3 regions of the Peribacillus sp. P4_B1 genome follow, and region 1 is predicted to be linked to each of the others. Evidence: riboswitches for the same ligand, from Rfam matches in the RefSeq annotation. Region 1 holds a riboswitch; each other region holds the start of a gene.

Region 1 (2,275 bases):
TTCCATCCACTCCCGTCTGGCTTCGGCATAGCTTGTCGGCGTTTCGTATAGTCGAACGAATTCGACCCTAGCACCCTCATATTCCTTTAATGAAAGGGCTTCGGCCATTTTTTCATAAATCCAGACAACCATATTTTCAGCCGTAGTGTTCATGAGCGGCAAGGTTTCATTCAAATAACGATGATCAAGGTGGATTTCAATTTCATTTTTCCATATATCCTTGATGTCCCCGAAATCTATCATCAAACCGCGTGAATCCGTATACCCGCTCAATCCGAAAATGACCTTATACGTATGGCCATGCAAGTTCTTGCATTTTCCTTCATAGTCATGTAGATGGTGTGCTGCGTCAAAGGTAAATTCCTTACTGACCATGACCCTTTTAGTTGTATATTTCAATTGGCTGCGCTGAATATCTTGATCTATTTTTTGGAGTTTATCTACTATAGTAAAACCGTACATCACGAAAGCACCTTCCGTCTGCTTACATAGTCATCCAATCCTTTTTTCCGCAACTTACATGCCGGACAATCTCCACAGCCGTCTGATATGATTCCGTTATAGCAAGTCAGGGTCTTTTCGCGGACAAAGTCGAACGCGCCAAGCTGATCGGCAAGCTCCCATGTTTCCTCTTTATTAAGCCACATAAGCGGCGTATCAATCACGAATGACTGGTCCATCGACAAGTTCAAGGTCACATTCAACGATTTAATGAATACATCCCGGCAGTCCGGATATCCGCTGAAATCCGTTTCACAGACACCGGTGACAATATGTTTAGCGCCAATCTGACTGGCCAACACTCCGGCAAACGATAGGAACAGTAAATTCCGCCCTGGTACGAACGTCGACGGCAATTCCCCGTCTTCCCCGTCCTCCACTGCAATGTCACTTCTCGTCAAAGCATTCGGTGCCAATTGGTTCAGCAGCGACATGTCAAGGATATGATGGTTCACGCCCAATTCCTTGGCAATCTCTTGAGCGCATTCGATTTCCAAGCTGTGCCGCTGATTATAATCAAACGTCACCGCTTCCACTTCCTCATATCTCTCCATCGCCCAGAACAGGCACGTCGTACTGTCCTGACCTCCGCTAAACACAACCACTGCCTTTTCTTTCTTCTTCATTTCTATAAAACTCCTTTTTACGGAAAAAAACAGCACCCTAAGAAAAGAGCACTGTTTCTCCTTAGTTTTTTTGAGAGGGTAGCTAGAACCTCTTCCGCCATAACGCGGAATATTATATTTTTCCAAGTCAATAGTAACTTGAAAACGAGAAGAAATCAAGATGTTTGGATTATGGAAAATCACACCTAACGGAGAACTTGGTTATCTTCTCATCTGCTTAAATAACCCATTATTTATCCGATAAAAAAAGAGGGAATAAAATATCGATAAAGGGGTTCATTAATTTGAAAAGTATTAAAGGAAAGATATTGGCAGCATTTTTCACTCATCATATCTTTGTGTATCATCTTAGGAGCATTTAATATTTATAGCAGCAATAAGTCACTTGTACATTCCAAAGATATCATTAGCCAAAAATTGCCGATTCTAATTGATGAAGAACAACTACTCAATAATGTTGCACAAAGAAGCGCACTCGCAAGAGGCTATATTCTATATGGCGACGAAAGTAATAAAGAGAAGTTCTTAAAATATACCGAAGAAAGCAAAGTCATTCAGGAGGATCTATTAGCCTTAAGTGATTCTGAAAAAACGAAGGAATTGATTGAGAAAAGCGTGGATTGGAGAACGATTATTATAGACCGCGTATTTACACAATATGATCAAGGAAATGAAGAACGTGCTATAGAAATACTAAAGGATGAAGTTGCACCAATAAGCAATGAATTGATGGATGGGTTTAGAGAGCTAGCTTCCGAACGCGAAAAAACGATTGTCGATTTAGGTGAAACCGTCATCGCAAGCGGGAAATCGGTTAAGTCTACAAGTATCATCATATCCATTGCGGCAGTCCTTATCGGCCTTGTGCTTGCACTTGTGACTGCAAACCTCATTACCACCCCCCTCCTTAAAGTCAGGGACAGGATGAAAATGGTTGCTGACGGAAAACTGAATCATGAGCCACTGGAGCAAAAGTCAAATGATGAAATGGGTGAATTAACGGTATCCGCCAACCAAATGCAGAAAAACCTTCGTGATACGATCGAAAAAATGCTGGTTGTATCCGAATCCGTTTCCAACCAAAGCGAGGATCTGACTCAATCAGCAAATGAAGTGCAACAGGGCAGCAAACAGATTGCGGCTACCAT
Region 2 (2,275 bases), on a different contig from region 1:
ACTGCCAATATATCAAAATTCTTTTTTTCCAGAGCTTTCTGGATATCCAGCGCCAGATCGTTTTTATGGCAAAACTCAAGCTCCTGGGCTATGCTCTTTACCGTGATATTTTCCTCATAAAGAGTTTTAAGACTAAGATAGCTGCTATTGCTTTTCCCATGGCTTCCAATTAACATCTTTCATCCTCCGCTTATGAACTTTCTGCACGTTTTACCAATCACGAACCGCTTTAAGAGCGTTTGCCTCTTCAAAAGTTTTGGAGCAATCGCATTCGAACAAGTTTATAAGGCTTTAACCGCTAACTGAATAATAAAATGTCCATGTCATCAATAAATAAAGTCCACCCATGTGGACTCAATCCCATTCATCTGGATCTTTTTGGCACCATAAATCAAATGCCATCAACAGCATTGCCTACCGCCGTTTCCTCATTCCCCTCTCCTTCCCAAGCCTTACAAACATCCACCCAACCCTTTGCTCCTGAATATTCAAATAATTCAGCGAGTGTAAGTTCTATTGCAGAGTTCGTACTGCCGCATGCCGGGAACAATGACTCAAAGCGCTTCATTGATACATCAAGAAAAACATCTAGATTGTTTGCAAGTCCGAATGGGCAAACTCCTCCGATGGCATGGCCTGTTTGTTCGAGCACTTCCTCAGGTGATAACATTCGTGCCTTGAATCCGAACACCTGACGAAATTTCTTATTATCCACTTTTGCGTCCCCTGCCGCTACAACCAAAATAGCATGTTCACCTTCCCCCCTAAAGGAAAGAGTCTTAGCGATCCGTGCTGGGATAACGCCGATGGTAACTGCTGCCTCAATCACCGTAGCACTCGATGTTTCGAACTCCATTACATCGCCTTCCCGGTCCCATTGTTTAAAATGGCTTTTGACACTCTCGATACACATATAATTTTCACTCCTTTGAAGTTCATACAAAAATAATATCATCCTTCATTACAATAAATCAAAATCCTTTTGGACTTCCCCTGCCTTATAAATACAACCATTCTTTACAAATTGACCAAACAAGCTTACATGAGATACTATTAATCTTCGGGCAAAAGCCTTAACGTGGTTCGTAACCATCCCACGATAAAAAACTAGGGAGAGAGTAAAATGAATGTTCGTACACTCGTGATAAACGGGTTATTGGCTGCCTTGTATGTGGCGGTCTCATTGGTGTTTAAACCAATTGCTTTTGAGATGTTCCAATTTCGTGTACCGGAAATGTTGAATCATCTGATTGTATTCAATAAAAAGTATATCTACGGTATCGTGGGCGGCGTCTTCATATCTAATCTGCTTTTTTCGCCGATGGTGCCATTTGATTTGATTTTCGGGGTAGGGCAATCCGTACTCGCCTTATTGCTTGTCATTTTTGTATCTCGGTTCATAAAAAGCATTAAAGGACGAATGTTCGCCACGATTATCTTTTTCACATTCACAATGTTCTTAATTGCAATTGAACTGAACCTTGCCTTTGGCTTACCATTCTGGTTAAGCTGGATGACCACGGCTGTTGGTGAGTTCGTTGTCCTCTTGATTGGTGCGCCAATTATTTATGGAATGAACAAAAGAATTCAGTTTGAAAAGTGGCTATAAAGGAATCCTCGCGTCGTTAACCCACTATAATGTAAACAGAGCTGTCTGCATCATGCGACAGCTCTGTTTTCACCAATGAACTTGAAAATGATAAACTATTAGTCAGAATGGTGGTGACCCTTTGAAAAAAGTCCTGACTTTAACCGGTCTATTGGTAATGGCATTATTTATTTTTTCAAATGCAGAATTATTTACTTTGATTTGGAAAAGTGACTTGGATTCAGTTATTGGCATATTGATGGAAAACTTATTGCTTACATTTATTGTGACATTCGTATTGATGTTTGTCCAAAATTCATTTACAATCATCCCCTTAATATTGCTCCTGACTATCAATGTCACGATATTCGGATTCATATATGGCTACCTATGGAGTTGGTTTACAAGTGTTGTTGCGTCAGGGTTTATTTTTTATGCAGCAAGAAACTGGTTTCAGGAACCTCTTTTAAAGAAGATGGGAAAAAAGTGGCAAGAAACTGTTGTAGAGCATGGTTTCATGTACGTTTTTACCGGCAGGATTTTCCCGCTTATCCCAACAAGTTTAATTAACTTGGCAGCTGGAGTCAGCACCGTCACTTTCAAGGATTTTTTATTTGCGACGGCACTAGGCAACCTTATATACTTTTTCTTCCTATCTCTAATCCCATATGGATTCCTATCCGTTGA
Region 3 (2,275 bases), on a different contig from region 1:
TTAACTATTCATATTTTCGTTAAGATAATTCCGATTAATGCTGCAAGTACGCCGGCAATTTGATAGGATTTAAGTTTTTCTTTGAATAAATAACAACCAGCGAATACGACAACTAAACAGTTCAGGCTGACGACAGGAAAGATGATGCTGGCGATTCCAGTATTTAATGCAAAGAAATAACATCCATAGGCTATGATGCTTAATAACCCTACGAGTGATCCAATTTTCACTTCCATTAACTTAATCTTCTCATTCTTGATGGCTAATGCCGAAATGAGATAAAGTGTTCCGCCACCATACATTGATACTAGGATATCAAGGGAGTTTAAATGAAGACGGGTTGATGTCGTCATTAAGATACCTAGCACACCAAATGAGAAAATCGCGAATAATGTGTGCATCATCCAAGGTAAATATTGATGATTGCCCTTAGCATTAGGTGTATACTGAATGACAAGGGTAGCGAGCAGCATGCAGACAATTCCGCTCCACTGCAGTGAAGAAATATGCTCATGAAAAATTAATGCAGCACAGAGGATGGGAAATATTGCATTTGCCGCAATCAGTGGTGATGTCAAACTTGCCGGTCCTTTTTCAAAGGCACTTGCCATCTGGATATTACCGTTAGCGTTCAGTACACCAATGGCTCCACCAAGCAAGATGGATGGCCAGTTAGTAGTCAAGCCATCTACAAATCCGCTATATAAAAGTGCCATGATGAAGGCGGTAAAATAAAAGAAAAATTGGATATGTACCTTTGAGTAACCCTTTCCGTTACTCCATTTAAAAATGCTGTTATTGATTCCGAAACATAAACTGGTGATAAGAGCCGCAAAAATCCACATTGCTTTAATCTCTTCCTTCATGTAGGATAAACTTCTTCTACATTTTAAGCCGAATACGTGTAGGAATCAAACTAAAATAAAAAGTAGATTGACAGATTAGATTTTTTTTTCTATATTTACTATGACAATTTTAAATATTTCCCGATAAACGGGAGAGGTTCATAGCTTCACCCTCTTAAAAAAACTATGGCTTTGATTATTTTTTTGCGAATCAACCATATCTTTGAGGAGATATGGTTTTTGTTATATAGAGGCCCATTTTATGAATCTCCCCTGACAAACGTGGATGAGGAGGACTTTTTATGTCTGGAAGAAAAGAAGAAGAATTAAAAAAAGATATCACACTGCTTGGGAATCAAGGGACAAAATATACATTTGACTATGCGCCTGAAATTCTGGAATCATTCGATAACAAGCATCCGAACCGGGACTATTTCGTCAAATTCAATTGCCCGGAATTCACTAGCTTATGTCCAATAACGGGCCAGCCGGACTTTGCAACCATTTACATCAGCTATATTCCAAGTGTGAAGATGGTGGAAAGCAAGTCATTGAAACTTTATTTATTCAGCTTCCGTAATCATGGTGATTTCCATGAAGACTGCATGAACATCATCATGAATGATTTAATCGAGTTGATGGATCCCAAATATATTGAAGTCTGGGGCAAGTTTACACCTAGGGGCGGAATCTCCATCGATCCTTACACAAATTATGGTAAACCAGGTACGAAGTATGAAGAAATGGCGGATTACCGCTTGATGAATCATGACTTATACCCGGAAACGGTGGATAATCGCTAAAGATTAGAAAAAGACAACTGGCTTATGCCGTTGTCTTTTTTTTGGTTTTTTGCTATTCTCATTCAGTAAACTCACTATTTTGTATTCTTTAAAAATACAAATGTCCTCCTACCAAGGAATTAACACTTGATTGTTTCGTAAAAAAACGTAATAATAGGAAGAGTTAATTTTGACAGAATATTTTCAAAAATAGGGGATGTCGTGATGAAGGTTGCAAAGTTTGGCGGAAGTTCACTTGCGTCAGGTGAACAGGTGAAAAAGGTATTCGAAATTGTAGTTGCTGATCCAGAGAGGAAGATTGTTGTCGTTTCGGCTCCAGGGAAACGCAATTCAAATGATATAAAGGTGACGGATCTATTGATTGAGGCTGCGGAACAGCAGCTGCGCGGGGATAACGGAGAGCATTTGATAGAAGATGTGGTATCCCGCTATGCGAGCATTGCTGAAGAGCTGGATATATCCGAGGAGGTCATCACTGGGATTCATGGAAATCTAAAAGCACTGTTGCATGGAGACCAATCTAACCCGAAGCGCTATTTGGATGCTTTAATGGCCAGTGGCGAGGATAATAATGCGAAGCTGGTTGCAGGTTATTTTCAAAGCCGTGGTGTAGAGGCTCAGTATATA

The links. A riboswitch is a leader RNA that binds a small molecule or an ion and turns the genes downstream of it on or off. The one in region 1 is predicted to bind preQ1.
Region 2: another riboswitch for preQ1. It lies ahead of AC1DVK_RS15815 (QueT transporter family protein); the one in region 1 lies ahead of queC (7-cyano-7-deazaguanine synthase QueC).
Region 3: another riboswitch for preQ1. It lies ahead of queF (preQ(1) synthase); the one in region 1 lies ahead of queC (7-cyano-7-deazaguanine synthase QueC).

The regions. Positions count from the first base shown of each region.
Region 1 covers NZ_JBFUHM010000048.1:20,306-22,580, forward strand. Annotated here, with positions in the region: gene queD (6-carboxytetrahydropterin synthase QueD) at 1-462, opposite strand, end outside; gene queC (7-cyano-7-deazaguanine synthase QueC) at 462-1,127, opposite strand; PreQ1 riboswitch class I at 1,183-1,225, opposite strand; gene AC1DVK_RS21445 (methyl-accepting chemotaxis protein) at 1,464-2,275, shown strand, end outside.
Region 2 covers NZ_JBFUHM010000026.1:45,792-48,066, forward strand. Annotated here, with positions in the region: gene AC1DVK_RS15805 (hypothetical protein) at 1-176, opposite strand, end outside; gene AC1DVK_RS15810 (YbaK/EbsC family protein) at 392-913, opposite strand; PreQ1 riboswitch class I at 1,073-1,117, shown strand; gene AC1DVK_RS15815 (QueT transporter family protein) at 1,124-1,609, shown strand; gene AC1DVK_RS15820 (TVP38/TMEM64 family protein) at 1,731-2,275, shown strand, end outside.
Region 3 covers NZ_JBFUHM010000050.1:23,483-25,757, reverse strand. Annotated here, with positions in the region: gene AC1DVK_RS21800 (DMT family transporter) at 9-866, opposite strand; PreQ1 riboswitch class I at 994-1,039, shown strand; gene queF (preQ(1) synthase) at 1,148-1,648, shown strand; gene AC1DVK_RS21790 (aspartate kinase) at 1,853-2,275, shown strand, end outside.